3 regions of the Exiguobacterium sp. s166 genome follow, and region 3 is predicted to be linked to each of the others. Evidence: riboswitches for the same ligand, from Rfam matches in the RefSeq annotation. Region 3 holds a riboswitch; each other region holds the start of a gene.
The links. A riboswitch is a leader RNA that binds a small molecule or an ion and turns the genes downstream of it on or off. The one in region 3 is predicted to bind lysine.
Positions count from the first base shown of each region.

Region 1: it holds a riboswitch for lysine, as region 3 does, so the genes downstream of both, KNP93_RS14925 (aspartate kinase) here and KNP93_RS10565 (Na+/H+ antiporter NhaC family protein) in region 3, are expected to answer to the same signal.
Region 2: it holds a riboswitch for lysine, as region 3 does, so the genes downstream of both, KNP93_RS13410 (amino acid permease) here and KNP93_RS10565 (Na+/H+ antiporter NhaC family protein) in region 3, are expected to answer to the same signal.

Region 1 is NZ_JACSMU010000010.1:5,682-10,756, reverse strand. Features, by position in the region: gene KNP93_RS14935 (argininosuccinate synthase) at 1-1,020, shown strand, start outside; gene argH (argininosuccinate lyase) at 1,017-2,387, shown strand; lysine riboswitch at 2,458-2,635, shown strand; gene KNP93_RS14925 (aspartate kinase) at 2,749-3,948, shown strand; gene KNP93_RS14920 (aspartate-semialdehyde dehydrogenase) at 3,961-4,953, shown strand; gene dapA (4-hydroxy-tetrahydrodipicolinate synthase) at 4,973-5,075, shown strand, end outside.
Region 2 is NZ_JACSMU010000007.1:53,275-58,349, reverse strand. Features, by position in the region: gene KNP93_RS13425 (DUF2252 domain-containing protein) at 1-298, opposite strand, end outside; gene msrA (peptide-methionine (S)-S-oxide reductase MsrA) at 366-1,313, opposite strand; gene KNP93_RS13415 (hypothetical protein) at 1,383-1,565, opposite strand; gene KNP93_RS13410 (amino acid permease) at 1,694-3,172, opposite strand; lysine riboswitch at 3,307-3,491, opposite strand; gene KNP93_RS13405 (MarR family winged helix-turn-helix transcriptional regulator) at 3,666-4,115, shown strand; gene KNP93_RS13400 (GGDEF domain-containing protein) at 4,305-5,075, shown strand, end outside.
Region 3 is NZ_JACSMU010000004.1:78,386-83,460, forward strand. Features, by position in the region: gene htpG (molecular chaperone HtpG) at 1-1,554, shown strand, start outside; gene KNP93_RS10565 (Na+/H+ antiporter NhaC family protein) at 1,636-3,219, opposite strand; lysine riboswitch at 3,325-3,500, opposite strand; gene KNP93_RS10570 (uracil-DNA glycosylase family protein) at 3,569-4,309, opposite strand; gene KNP93_RS10575 (heme oxygenase) at 4,457-4,789, opposite strand; gene KNP93_RS10580 (methyltransferase) at 4,876-5,075, shown strand, end outside.

The DNA.
Region 1 (5,075 bases), on a different contig from region 3:
AAAGACGAATTCGCAAATGACTTTGTTTTGCCGGCCCTTCAGTACGGTGCGCATTATGAAGGAGCCTATCCTCTGATTTCCGCCTTATCTCGTCCGTTGATTGCTGAAAAACTGGTCGAAGTGGCTCATGCCCACGGTGCCACAGCAGTCGCCCACGGCTGTACCGGAAAAGGAAACGACCAAGTCCGGTTCGAAGTTTCGGTTGCAGCACTCGATCCGTCACTCGAAGTCATCGCGCCGGTTCGTGAATGGAAATGGTCACGTGAAGAAGAGATCGCTTATGCGAAAGAAAATGATGTACCGATTCCAATCAATCTTGACAGCCCGTATTCAATCGACATGAACTTATGGGGACGCAGTAATGAATGTGGCGTTCTTGAAAATCCATGGACAGAGCCGCCGCGAGATGCCTATGCCCTGACGGTCGCACCGGAAGACGCACCGGATCAAGCGGAAGAAGTCATCATCGGTTTTGAAGCAGGTGTCCCGATTTCAATCAATGGTACAGCGTATCCGCTGGCAAAACTGATTACCGAACTGAATATTATCGCCGGTGCACATGGCGTCGGACGGATTGATCATGTCGAAAACCGTTTGGTCGGAATCAAGTCACGTGAAGTCTATGAGTGCCCGGGTGCAACGGTCTTACTGAAAGCACATGCAGCCCTTGAGACCATCACATTGACGAAAGATGTCGCACACTTTAAACCGATTCTCAGCAAACAATATGCAGAAACGATTTACAACGGATTGTTCCATGCTCCGCTGACGAAAGGGCTCAAGGCCTTCTTGACGGCAACGCAACAGGACGTGACCGGCGAAGTCCGTGTCAAACTCTATAAAGGGAATGCAACCGTTACAGGACGTCAGTCAGCCGTTTCATTGTACGACGAGAAACTCGCGACCTACACAAAAGAAGATGCCTTTGATCACGAAGCAGCGAAAGGATTCATTAAATTGCATGGTCTTGCGATTGCGACACATGCCAGTGTCCATCGTCAGGAAGGCGTGAAAAAATGACGAAACTATGGGGCGGACGTTTTACGGAAAGTGCTTCCGCTCAAGCGGAAGCCTTCGGCGCATCGATTTCATTTGATCAGAAATTAGCCGCCGTTGATTTGCAAGGGAGTCTTGCGCATGCACAGATGTTGTATGAACAAGGGATTCTTGAGAAAACCGAGTGGCAACAAATCGAAGCCGGGCTGAAACAGTTAAAAACGACACTCGATCAGCACGTCTACACGACTGTTGACGAAGATATCCACATGAATCTTGAACGGTTGCTGACGGAACAGATTGGTCCCGTTGCCGGGAAGCTGCACACGGCGCGCAGTCGAAACGATCAGGTCGCGACTGATTTGCATCTCTGGATGGAACAACATGTTCTCGAACTCCTGACCAGCATCCGTAATCTGCAATCCGTCATTACGGAACAAGCGGAGCAACATGTCGAGACGGTCATGCCGGGTTACACCCATCTGCAGCGGGCACAGCCGATTTCACTGGCACATCACTTGCTCGCTTACTTTTGGATGTTTGAACGGGATGCCGATCGGTTGACGGATAACTTAAAGCGGATCCGGATGTCGCCGCTCGGTGCAGGGGCACTGGCGGGAACGACTTTCCCGATTGACCGTTTCAAGTCAGCCGAGCTGCTTGGTTTTGAACAGGTCTATCCGAATAGTCTGGATGCGGTCTCGGACCGGGACTTCGTCATCGAGTATCTCGGTATCGCCTCAACAGTGATGATGCACTTGTCACGCTTTTGCGAAGAAATCATCATCTGGGCTTCACAGGAGTTTTCATTCATCGAATTATCCGACGCGTTTTCAACGGGATCGAGTATGATGCCACAGAAAAAAAATCCGGATTTCGCAGAACTGATTCGCGGTAAAACAGGACGTGTCTATGGTAACCTGATGGGCTTCCTGACGACGATGAAGGCTCTTCCGCTCGCTTACAATAAAGATATGCAAGAAGATAAAGAGGGTGTCTTTGATACCGCTGATACGGTGTTACAATCCGTTCAAATTTTTACAGGCATGATCGAATCCGCTACGTTTAAGACAGAAGCGCTCAAGAAGGCGACGATGCAAGACTTCTCGAATGCAACGGAACTGGCAGATTATCTGGTCACAAAAGGGATTCCGTTCCGGGAAGCGCATGAAATCGTCGGGAAAGCCGTCCTACATTGTGTGCAGAGCGGATGTTTCTTAAAAGATTTGACGCTGTCGACGTATCAGACGTTCCATCCGGTCATTGCGGAAGATGTATATCCGTTGCTCGATCCGGTTCAAGCCGTCGCACGACGGGGAAGTTACGGCGGGACCGGTTTTACAGCCGTCCGGGAACAACTCACATTAGCGAAGAAGTACCTTGAAAAATGATAAAATTCAAAAAAAGTTTGGCAAATCACTGGATTTAACAAAAAATGTTTGCTATAACTGTAACTAACAACCGACAGATAGAGGCGCGGATGACATCAGTAGCAACACTTACAAAGGCAAGCATGCCAAGTGATGTGAAAGGGGAAATCCGCCGAAGTGAACAGGAAAATGCTTTTTCCTGATTGCTGGTACAACGGTTAAGATCCGTTGTACTGCCGAAACCCACGTTTCGGAGCGCTATCTTACGTAAAAGAACGAATGACACTGTCATCGTTTGTCCGATCGTGATAACGACGGGCCGTAGGAACGCTCCTACCGGCCCGTCGTTTTTTTCTGTTTCGGGACAAAAGGAGATAGGATTGTGACAACTGTACTTAAATTTGGTGGTAGTTCGGTTGCGACTGTCGAACAGATTCAGTCAATTGCGAATTATTTGAAGAATCGGACGGATCAAGGGGAGAAATTAGTCGTCGTCGTATCAGCGATGGGGAAAATGACGGATTCATTGATTGCCCAAGCACAAGCGATTACCGACCGGCCGGAACGGCGCGAACTGGATCGTCTGCTTGCAATCGGAGAAGAACAGACGATTTCGTTACTCAGCATCGCGCTGAATTCACTCGGGACAAAAGCCTTGTCGCAAACGGGAGCCCAAGCCGGCATCAGTACGATGGGGCTGCATACGAAAAGTAAAATCAAACAAATCGACGGTGAACTGCTCCGGAAAAAACTTGAAACCTACGATGTGATCATCGTCGCCGGTTTCCAAGGGATCAATGAACTGGGGGATGTCACGACACTCGGACGCGGCGGATCAGATACGACAGCCGTTGCCTTAGCAGCCGTCCTTGATAAACGTTGTGAGATCTATACGGATGTTGACGGTGTCTATACGGCAGATCCACGGATTCATGCTGCAGCGCAGCCGATTCCGCACATTTCATACGATGAGATGATGGAAATGAGTGCTCTTGGCTCAAAAGTCATGGAGATGCGCAGTGTCGAACTCGGTAAAAAATACGGCGTCCACATCTTCGTCGGAAAAACACTAGAATCGAAAAGAGGGACTTGGATTATGGAGGCAACGGAAACGATGGAACAGAAAGCAGTAACGAGTGTCAGTGTGACGAAAAACGTCCTGACGGTATCAATCAAACACGTTCCACAGACGAATTCAGCGGTCGCGGATATCTTTGAACTGTTGTCAGGTCGCCACGTCAACATTGATATGATCAGTCAGACGACGTTTGACAGTGACATCTTCCTTTCCTTCTCTTGTCCGTTAGACGAAGAAGAGTTTTTGGAAGAGGCCTTGCAGGATATCATCAATCGTTTCCCGACCGTCAAAGTCGATCGTCATAACCAACATGCCAAATTATCGGTCGTCGGAATCGGCATGCGGGACGCAACCGGCGTCGCTTCGAAATTATTTGCGATTTTCCGGGCCGAAAACATCACGTTTTATCAGGTTACAACATCAGAGATCAGCATCTCATATACGATTGCCCAAGCTGACATCGAACGGACCGTCGCAGCAATTGCTCAAGCATTCGACCTGTAAGGAGGAAATCATATGTATCATGTCGCAGTCATTGGCGCAACCGGCGCCGTTGGTCAAAAAATGTTACAAGTCCTGGCGGAACTCGACTTTCCGGTTCGTCAGATTTCAGCGTACGCTTCAGCCCGTTCTGCCGGGAAAACCGTCCAGTTCAAAGGACAGGACGTCACGATTCAAGCATTATCGGAGCAGATTACGGAAGACGGCATCGATGTGGCGCTGTTTGCAGCAGGCGGCACCATCAGTGAGCAGTATGCACCGTTACTGGCTGCAGCAGGCACACTGGTCGTCGACAATTCAAGCGCCTTCCGGATGCAGGCCGATATCCCGCTTGTCGTACCGGAAGTGAATCCGCAAGCAATCGGACCAAATGACCGTTTGATTGCCAACCCGAACTGTTCGACGATTCAATCGGTCGTCGCCCTGGCGCCGCTTCAACAATTTGGTTTGAAACGTGTTAACTATACGACGTATCAAGCCGTGTCCGGTTCCGGTCAAAAAGGAATCGAGGATTTAGCCCGCGGCAGCCGCGGCGAAGAACCGGTCAATTATCCGCATCCGATTCACGATAACATTCTGCCGCATATCGATGTGTTCTTACCGGACGGTTACACGAAAGAAGAACAGAAAATGATTGACGAAACACGAAAAATCTTCCAGCTACCGGAGTTACCGGTCAGTGCGACATGTGTCCGGGTTCCGGTCACGAATTCGCATTCTGTCGCCATCAACGTGACATTCGAGCAGGAGACAAGCGTTGCCGCCATCCGTGCCTCATTAGCGGAAGCACCAGGCGTCATTCTCGTCGATGATGTCAGTCAAAACCTATATCCGATGCCGCTTGATGCAAGCGGAACAGATGACGTCTATGTCGGACGGATTCGTCAGGATAAAAGTCTTGCCAATACATTCCACATCTGGTGTGTCGCCGATAACATCCGTAAAGGGGCCGCTTCGAACGCTGTCCAGGTAGCGCGTCAAGCACTTGAAAGTTCAATCCATTCTTAAAAAACGGGGAGGAATCGATATGTTTAAAGGAGCAGGAACAGCACTGGCTACACCATTTACATCAACCGGTGAGCTGGATTTAGCGGTATTTGAACAACTGATCGAACAACAACTCGCAGCGA
Region 2 (5,075 bases), on a different contig from region 3:
TGACGTCATAAATGATTTCACCCTTGGCATTACCATGAACCCCGAAGTTTTCAAAATGGAGATCACCTTGAATCCAGGTCGGTGTCTCAGGGGGCGTATCAAATCCGAGCGGAATCCGTGTCACATCATAATAAAACAAATGTGAACTGCCGCGGAAAAAGAGAAACGGGCTGGTACTCATCTTTTGATACTTCGTTTGCCGTGCTGCTTCATCCAGTCCACGGACTTCATGATCGTAAAAATCCAGTACTTTCGCGATGGTCAGCTGTCGAATTTCTTCATAGACTTGTGTAAACATACAAAACCCTCCTTTTTCTAGAAAAAAGACAGCAAAACGAATCCGCTTTGCTGCCTGCCTGTTGACTTCATTCGAAGTGTTTTTTATATTCCCCATATCCTGCCGAATCAAGCTCTTCTACCGGAATAAACCGGAGTGCTGCCGAATTGATGCAGTAGCGGAGACCACCAAGCTCGGTCGGACCGTCATCAAAGATGTGACCAAGATGACTGTCTGCATTCGCGGAACGGACTTCTGTCCGTGTCATGCCGTGTGTCGTATCGAGTTCCACTTCCATCTTGTCCTCGGAAATAGGTTTGGCGAAGCTCGGCCATCCGCAGTTCGAGTTAAACTTATCTTTTGACGTAAAGAGCGGTGTCCCGTCGACGATATCAACATAAAGTCCCGGTCGTTCCTCATCCCAATATTCATTACGGAAAGCCGGTTCCGTCCCGTTTTCCTGCGTAACTTTATACTGAATCGGCGTCAGACGTTGTTTCAGTTCCTGTTCTTTTCCCTGATCCTTCCAGGCTTCCTTCACGAACTTGGCACGTCCCGATCCGACACTGTACATCTGATAACGGAACGGATTTTTTTTGTAATAATCCTGATGGTATTCTTCTGCCGGCCAAAACGGGTTTGCCGGACGGATGTCGACTGCTACAGGACGTGAAAAACGTCCAGAGGCGTCCAGCGCCGCTTTCGAACGTTCTGCGGCTTGCTTTTGTTCTTCATCGACATAAAAAATTGCCGGTTCGTACGATTGACCACGGTCATTGAACTGTCCGCCGCCGTCCGTCGGATCGATTTGCCGCCAAAAAATTTCAAGTAACTCATCGTATGAAATGACAGACGGATCATACGTCACTTCCACCGCTTCTAAATGTCCTGTCGTTTCAGAACAGACCTCTTTATAAGTCGGGTTTTCTGTATGACCACCTGTATAACCGGAAATGACTTGTTCGACGCCATCATATTTATGAAATGGCTTGACCATGCACCAAAAACAGCCACCTGCGAATATTGCTTTTGCCATCTAGCTTCCCCTCCTCTGTATAGGTCTATTTTAACGCGTTCCGCGCCACTACCCTACTATCTTGCTCAGTCACTCTTCAGGATTCGCTTTTAGACGGCGCATGACAAAATAAATCGCCGCAAATACTAAAATCAATCCACCGAGTGAATACCATATGTTATTCATACGGTACAGCATCTGATAGATGGCTAACGTCACAAGCAAAATCGCAATCGGGATGAATGCCCGTTTAAAGTGATACCAATAGTTCACTGAGGTCGCCTCCATTTTTCTTTTATCTTATACGATTTTTTACTGTTTGATATGCTTTTCTAGATTATTTCTTTTTCAACATCCATCAAAAAAAGCCGACTCCGTTTGAAACGGAATCGACTTTTACCTTACGAACGCGGATGTTTCGGGAATTCCATTTCTGAATAAGGAACGACCGATGTCCGGTTTTTAAATTTATGACCTAACCAGAAAGCAAGGAATAACGGAATACCGACATATGTCGCGGCGATTCCAACCCAATCAATTTGATCCGCGAGGAATGCGGCATAGTTTTGACCGACGATGACAAGGAAACAAAGTCCGAAGGCAAAGAGCGGTCCAAACGGGAAAGCAGGTGCAACGTACGGCAAGTCACTGAGTGAATGACCTTGCGCAAGGAATCCTTTACGGAAACGGTAATGGCTGATCGCGATACCGAGCCATGCGATGAAACCGGTCATCCCGGAAGCATTCAACAACCAGAGGTAGACCTGTCCGCCAAACATCGATGTCAGGAAGCAAAGTGCGCCGATTGCCCCAGTTGCGAGCAAGGCATTACGGGGAACACCGTTTTTCGAGACTTGTGCGAACATTTTCGGCGCGTCACCTTGGCGTGCCAATGTGTACAGCATCCGTGTCGATGCGTACATCCCGGAGTTCCCGGCTGATAAAACAGACGTCAGGATGACGGCGTTCATCAATGCTGCCGAGAACGCGAGACCGGCTTTTTCAAAAACAAGTGTGAACGGACTGACTGCTACATCGGTAATATCGTTTGAAACCAGGTTCGGACTTGTATACGGAATCAACATGCCGATGACAAAAATCGCAAATACATAAAAGAGAAGAATCCGCCAAAAGACTTGTTTAACAGCTTTCGGGACGTTTTTTTCCGGATCTTCGGATTCGCCTGCCGCGATTCCGACAAGTTCGGTTCCCTGGAAGCTGAAACCGGCGACCAAGATGATACCGATAACGGCTGGAATGCCTCCGACGAATGGTGCATCACCTAATGCAAAGTTTTTAAAGCCGACCGGCGCTTCTGATGTGAAGACACCAAAAATCATCGCGACTCCGACAATCAAGAAGATGATGACTGTGACGACCTTGATCATCGCGAACCAGTATTCGGCTTCACCGAATCCTTTAACGGAGAAGTAATTTAAACCAATCATCAGTAACAAGAAGATGGCACTGAAATAAAAACCTGGAACATCCGGGAACCAGTATGTCATGACGATTTGGGCCGCAACGAGTTCAACGGCAATCGTGACTGCCCAGTTGTACCAGTAGTTCCAACCGAGTGCAAAACCAAACGATGGATCAACGAACTTCGCACCGTAGGTCGAGAAGGAACCGGCGACCGGCATGTAAGCGGCCATCTCACCAAGGCTCGTCATTAAAAAGTACACCATCAATCCGACGACCGCATACGATAACAGGGCACCGCCCGGACCGGCAGCTGCAACGGACGCACCGGAGGCAATGAATAAACCGGTTCCGATGGCTCCGCCAATCGCAATCATCGACATGTGACGGGCTTGCAGACCGCGTTTTAATCCTTCTTCAGTTGAATCGAGTTTTCTTTGGGGTTGTAAAGTATTCATCTTATTCGCTTCTCTCTTTTTTAAATTTTTGAGAGGACACTTTTTGAATCGAAAAAAAACAAAAAGCGCCCTCACCTTCCAGAAGGAAGATGAGAACGCAACATAGTAAAAAGGATGCGCCCCATTCTACCGTCGTGAAAGATAGCTCCCCACAAGTCAGATCTGACCTGTGACAGTATTAGACCTGTTCGATCTAATCCCAATCGATCATCTTCAAAGCGATGATTGATTTCGGCAATTCTTCCTTTTCAGTCACCTCATCTGCCGCTTGACGACATCCGTGACTGTACTTATAAGAACTGCAACCTCCATCCCACTGGTTGAGTGAGAACTAATTAAGTTAGTTATAATTTCGTTATTACTTCGTCATGTTACACAAAACGTCTTCAAATTGTCAATTCTTTTTTTGAAATTCCCGCTATCCGTGGTAAAATTCCGTAATTTTTAGTACACTAAATTATAGAAGTTAACCGAGAGAAAGGATGTTGCTTGAATGCCACAAGAACGTGATCAACTGACCTATCGATTAGAGGAACAAATGCGGGTCATTCTCCGGACATTACGCCGCGAACTCAACCGACTGTTTGAAGGAACCGCGACGCGGAGTGAATTTTTCATTTTGCGCAGCCTGTCCGAAAATGGTCCCCAACGTCCGACTCTACTCGCAGAACAGTTTGAGCTTGCGACAAGTCAGGTAACGGCTTTGACTGATCGTCTGTATAAAGCCGGATTCGTCACGCGGACGCGTTCGACGGACGACAGAAGATCGATTGTTTTAGCATTGACGGCCGAAGGTGAAGCCGCTTTCCGCGAACTTGAAATCGTCCGCCGGAAATATCTCCAAGACCGTTTTGGTACACTCACCGAAGAAGAGCTTCATGCGATGGTCCAGGTCTTCGATAAGATCCTTTTAACGATGGATGAAGAGGCTGTTTCTTCCTAAAAATTGTTTTAAAAAAATATTTATTTTTTTCGCTGACAAAGTTCACTTGACTGTGTACTTTGTCTTTTTTTTCGACTTGCCATGTTTCCCTAAACATTTTTCCATTTCTTGCCGTTATTAAAATGGGTATACTAGAACTATCTTATTGGAAATGCGTTTACGAGGAGCTGGGAGGATTTGTTGTCCATCATGAATAATTTCATCATCAATTTTTGTCTACTGTTTACAACGATCACTCTTTTGTTTCTACCTTTTCGAAATCACCCGCGGATTACACCGAACACGAATCTGAACATCCGACTCGTGTTAGGCTTCATCGCCGGATTGATTTCTGTACTCTTGATGTTCAACAGCATCCAGATCGATGTCGCCCGGATTGATTTACGAATTGTCCCCATCGTCATTGCCATGATGTTCGGCGGCTTACCTAGTGCACTCGTCACCGGCACCATGATTATCGCAACACGTTTTGCCCTGACGCCTGTCGAACAAATCGATGCTGCCATCCTGTCAACAATCGTCATCGCACTGTTCATCCTGACGATTGCCATCGTCCGGCGCTACATCCGGATGACCTTCTGGAACTTCGAACTGATGATCGGGATCGGTATTCTCTATTCGTTGCCGGCCATCTATCTATTGACGAGCAGTTGGACGACCTTCATCGAAATATCACTGACTTACATATTTTTTAACCTGATTGCCGGTTTTGTGACCTATCACCTGTTGACAGAGTTGCGACGCCACTTTGAAAACATCCAGTATCAACAAAAGCTCGCCATGACGGATGCCTTGACGGGCCTCGCTAACCGGCGCCGGCTGGATGATTCCTTGTCCCTTGTCGGTTCAGCAGAAGACGGGTATTCGCTTGTCTTGATTGATATTGATTTCTTTAAGCACGTCAACGATACGTACGGTCATGATGCCGGAGACGATGTTTTACGGCAACTCGGTACGACA
Region 3 (5,075 bases):
GAGAATGAATTAAAGGACGGCCATGACATCATCGGACAGTTCGGTGTTGGTTTCTATTCCGCCTTTATGGTCGCCGATACCGTTACGGTCGTGACGAAACCCTTTGGCAGTGATGTCGCCTACAAGTGGGAGTCACGCGGAGTCGACGGGTATACGATTGAAGAGGTCGAAAAAGAGACGGTCGGAACAGACATCACACTTCATATTAAAGCCAACGAAGAAGAAGAGAACTACGATGAATATTTAGAACCGTACCGCCTCCGGACCATCATCAAGAAATACTCCGACTTCATCCGCTATCCGATTGAGATGGCGGAGACGGAACAGCGTCCGGTCGACGGATCAGACGAAACTGAGTCCGTTCTGGTCATGAAGACGGTCAACAGCATGGTGCCGATTTGGCGAAAAAACAAACGGGAGCTGACGGATGACGATTACCGCAACTTCTATCAGGAAAAACGATACGGATTTGACGCACCGATCAAACACATTCATATCAGTGCTGACGGAGCCGTCCGTTATCAGTCCATTTTGTTCATTCCCGAGCAACCGTCGTTTGATTATTATTCAAAAGAGTTCGAAAAAGGACTCGAACTGTATGCGAACGGTGTCTTAATCATGGAAAAATGCAGCGATCTCTTACCGGATCACTTCAGCTTCGTCAAAGGAATGGTCGATTCGGAAGACTTATCGCTCAACATTTCGCGTGAAATGTTGCAACACGACCGTCAGTTGAAGTTGATTGCGAAGAATATTCAAAGCAAGATCAAGACGCAGCTCGAAGCCTTGTTGCGTGACGACCGCGAAAAATATGAGACGTTTTACCAAGCATTCGGCCGTCAATTAAAGTTCGGTATCTATAACGATTACGGGATGCAAAAGGACACGGTGAAAGACCTTGTTCTGTTCCATTCGGCTAAAGAGAAAAAATTAGTGACGCTTGCAGAGTATGTCGCCGCGATGCCGGAAGATCAAAAGTATATCTATTACGCGTCAGGCGAAAGCACGGACCGGTTGGATAAGTTGCCGCAATCAGAGCTCGTGAAAGATAAAGGCTTCGATATTCTGTACTTTACGGAAGAAATCGATGAGTTTGCCATTCAAATGCTTCTTAACTATGAAGGAAAAGAGTTTAAGTCTGTCACGAGCAGCGACCTCGGAATTGAACAGACGGAACAGGCGGAAACGACCGAGACACAAGCCGAGATGTTTAAAGCGATGCAGGAGGTACTGGCAGGACAAGTCAAAGAAGTCAAAGCCTCGACCCGCTTAAAATCACATCCGGTCTGCTTTGCAACGGATGGTGCAGTATCGATCGAGATGGAGAAAATCCTCAAAGCGATGCCGAACAACCAGGACGTCGCCGCCGTCAAAATCCTGGAATTAAATACATCACATGATGTGTTCCGGGCGATTGAATCAGCGTACGTTGAAGACCGTCCGAAATTTGAGCGGTACACGAAGTTGATGTATCAACAAGCATTATTGATGGAGGGACTACCAATCGAAGATCCGGTCGCGTTTGCGAACGAAGTCTGCGCATTAATGGTCTGAAATTAAAAAAAATCGTATAAAGAAAGCCGGACCCGATGAATTCATCAGGTCCGGCTTTTTGGATGGTGTGTTTACTGCATCTTACTCCGAACGTAGCTGCGACGGGACTTCGCCGCGTCGTGACAGGACGTTCAGCATGACGAGGAAAATCACGAAGGCGATCAGGGCACCGATGAAGCCGAATAGGGACGAACCGGTGACACCGAGTACGAGATATCCGACAGCCGACGTCACTGCACCAATCAAGGCATATGGCAACTGGGTCGTGACGTGATCAATATGATGCGAACCGGCACCGGTCGAACTGAGAATCGTCGTATCGGAAATCGGTGAACAATGGTCCCCGAAGACAGATCCGGCAAGAACAGCAGCAAGTGTTGGTAACAACAGACTTGGATCAACCGCCATGATCAAATCGGCTCCGATCGGTAACATGATTCCGAACGTCCCCCAACTCGTTCCGGTCGAGAATGCCATGATACTGGCAATCAAGAATAGAAGGAACGGCAGATAAGAAGCGGGAATCGATTTGCTGATGAAACTTGCGAGATAATCCCCGGTCTTCATGTCACCGATGACCGCGATGATCGTCCAGGCAAACAACAGAATAACGACAGCGGGCCACATCGATTTTAGCCCAGCCCAGATACTGATGCGGTAATCACGTGCCGGAATTTTCCGACCGATCATCATCAGGAACGCAACGACTAAACTGATGATGACACCAGAAACAAGTGAGCGCGTCACGTCTGTTGCTTCAAAGGCGCCGATTAACGAAAAAGGCCGATCGTCAGCCGCAAGTGCCTGGGCACCTGTCCAAAGAAGGGCTGTGATGGTCGCAATGACTAACACGACGATTGGAACAACCAAGTCACGGACTTTACCGCCATCGTGTTCCTTGACTTCTTCTGCCATCCCCATTGGTGTCCCTTTGTTGGCGTCAAACAATTCACCTTGTAAGGCCCGCAACTCGTGCGTCCGCATCGGTCCAACGGCAATTCCCGTATAGGCGATGTAGAGTGTCAGTAACAAAGCGAAGATGGCGTAGAAGTTTAACGGCACAATCATCAGGAACGCACTGAACGCCGAGTAATCAGTGATTGAATGGGTCGTCAAGATTCCTGCGATAATCGAGATGATGAAGGCACCCCAGCTCGATAATGGACTGATGACACAGACCGGTGCAGCGGTGGAATCGATGATATACGCCAGTTTGGCGCGCGAGACACCGCGACGATCCGTTAACGGACGACTGACATTTCCGACGGCCAGACTGTTAAAGTAATCATCGATGAAAATCAAAATACCTAATCCGAAAGCGGCAAGCCTTGCACCACGTGCCGTCTTGACATGTGTCGTCGCCCATTCGCCGAAAGCACGGGCACCGCCGGATGTTTGTATCAGTGTAGACAAGACACCGAGTAACAGTAAGAAAACGAGTAATAAGACATTCCATTCATTTAACGCACCGTCTGCCCAAAACAGACTGAAGATGTTTTTTCCGAGATAAACAACGGTATCCACCGGATTGAAGCTGTGAAGCAGTAAGGCACCAATCAAAATGCCGACACCAAGTGAAATGACGACTTTTCGTGTGACAATTGCTAAAACGATGGCAACGATTGCCGGGACAAGCGCAACGATAGAATCTGAATAGTTGACCATTGTTGTGGTTCCTCCTCCTTTTTTAGAAGATGAGACCCGTTGCACAGAAAAAAGCAAGGGCACCGGCAACAAAGCCGACACCCTTGCTGGATGCGTCTTTCTTAGCCGAATTGGAGCACTCCATACAACATGCGTATGGCAATCGAACGGGTCTTTCCCGATTCGACCAGCATGGTCACGTCTGACACGTGACGATACTTCGGCGGCATCACCTTTCTTTGATCGTCTTCGTTGTCATCCTCAGACCAAATACTCATCAACACCGCGCCTCTACCTCATCGATAGAATAGTCATATTCTTTTTATAGGAAAATCTTATCCTATTTCTTTTAAAAAATTAAGGCTGTTTGTTAAGTATCGAAGTAGGAAGTTAACTGCTTCATCAAATAGTCTTTATTTTCTTCAAACTGTCGCTTCCGGTGTCCATTTGCACCAGAAGGATGCGGGAAACCAAATAATACAGTATGTTTTTTAATTCGTCCCTGATGAAGCAATGTCCGGACAGTTGACTCGACGACACGTCCGAACGGGACCAAAATGACAGGGTGGGGTAACTGATTCAATTCCGCTGCGAAGTGCTCATACGCGTAATGTTGCAGCAACGGTGTTCGGTCAATCTTTGGTTGATGTCCCGTATAATTTTTGTCCCGGTAAAAAACAGGATGTCTCAGAATCGAAGTCGTGTGCAACAGATTCTGATTTGCATGAAATAAGGTGGCTGTTGAAGGAATATTCAGCAGACGATTTAATTCGAGTTCATCTAACATTATTGTCAAATTACGCCGCATGGGACCGGCGAAACTGGCACTGTATTTGACGATTTTCGATGCTTCTTCGATTGTTGCACCATGGTGGAAGGCATCAGCCGCTTCTTCATAAGCAATGCGCATTTGTTCAAATCCTGGTGTGATGCCAATGAAGACTATTTTGGCAGAGCGATTGATATATTCTCCGATTGGTGAGTAGTAAACGGATAATTCCTGTTCCTGTTGTAATAGGAAACCGTCTGTGAACAAGTCCTGGCGCGTCAAGGACCGATCAATCGGTAAGGCGCGGATGGCCTGTTCAAAAATCGATAATGAATTCAGCATGATAAGTCCTCTCTCTTTCTGTATTGGACCTATGATAACAAATAATGGTATTACATACAATTTAAACCCATATCAATATAGTGAGGGGTCTCTTAAGAATAAAAAAACCTTGCGACCAAATTGGAGGCAAGGCGGTTCTGACATGAATTATAAAGAAGTTCGTTCTTTGACAGAAGCCACTTCATACGTGATGATTTCACTTCCAAGCATTGGAAATTCTTCTTGTTTGCCGTCTGACGGTGCCGGACGCTTATGTGACTCTTTAAAATCATCACTGTTCCGCCATACTTCAAAATCCTTCATGTCTTCCCAGTACATGTTGACGTTCATTTCATCGTGTTCTTCGAGACCTTGTGTCAGTAAAACTTCGACACGAACAAATCCCTTCATCGAGTCAAGACCACTCGGACGGGTAAAGCGTGGTGCGAGTGCTGCTGCCATTCCTTTTTTGACTTTAATCCGATTCGTAACAACGATCATTGGATAAGTCCCCCTTATAGAATGAAATGCTTACATCCATAGTATAGTACGATGAAACCAACAATGCTTGAAAGAAGGAATCAAATATGAATGAAAAAGAGTACGAAGAACGGCTACGCATCGAGACGATTGATATTCAGCATCTTTATAATGCATTCAGCCATTATAACCGGTACGAACCGACGCCTTATGCAGCGCTGGAGGAATTATGTGCCGTCTATCCCTTCGATTATACGGATACGGTCATTGATTTCGGCTGCGGAAAAGGACGGTTGAACTTTTATCT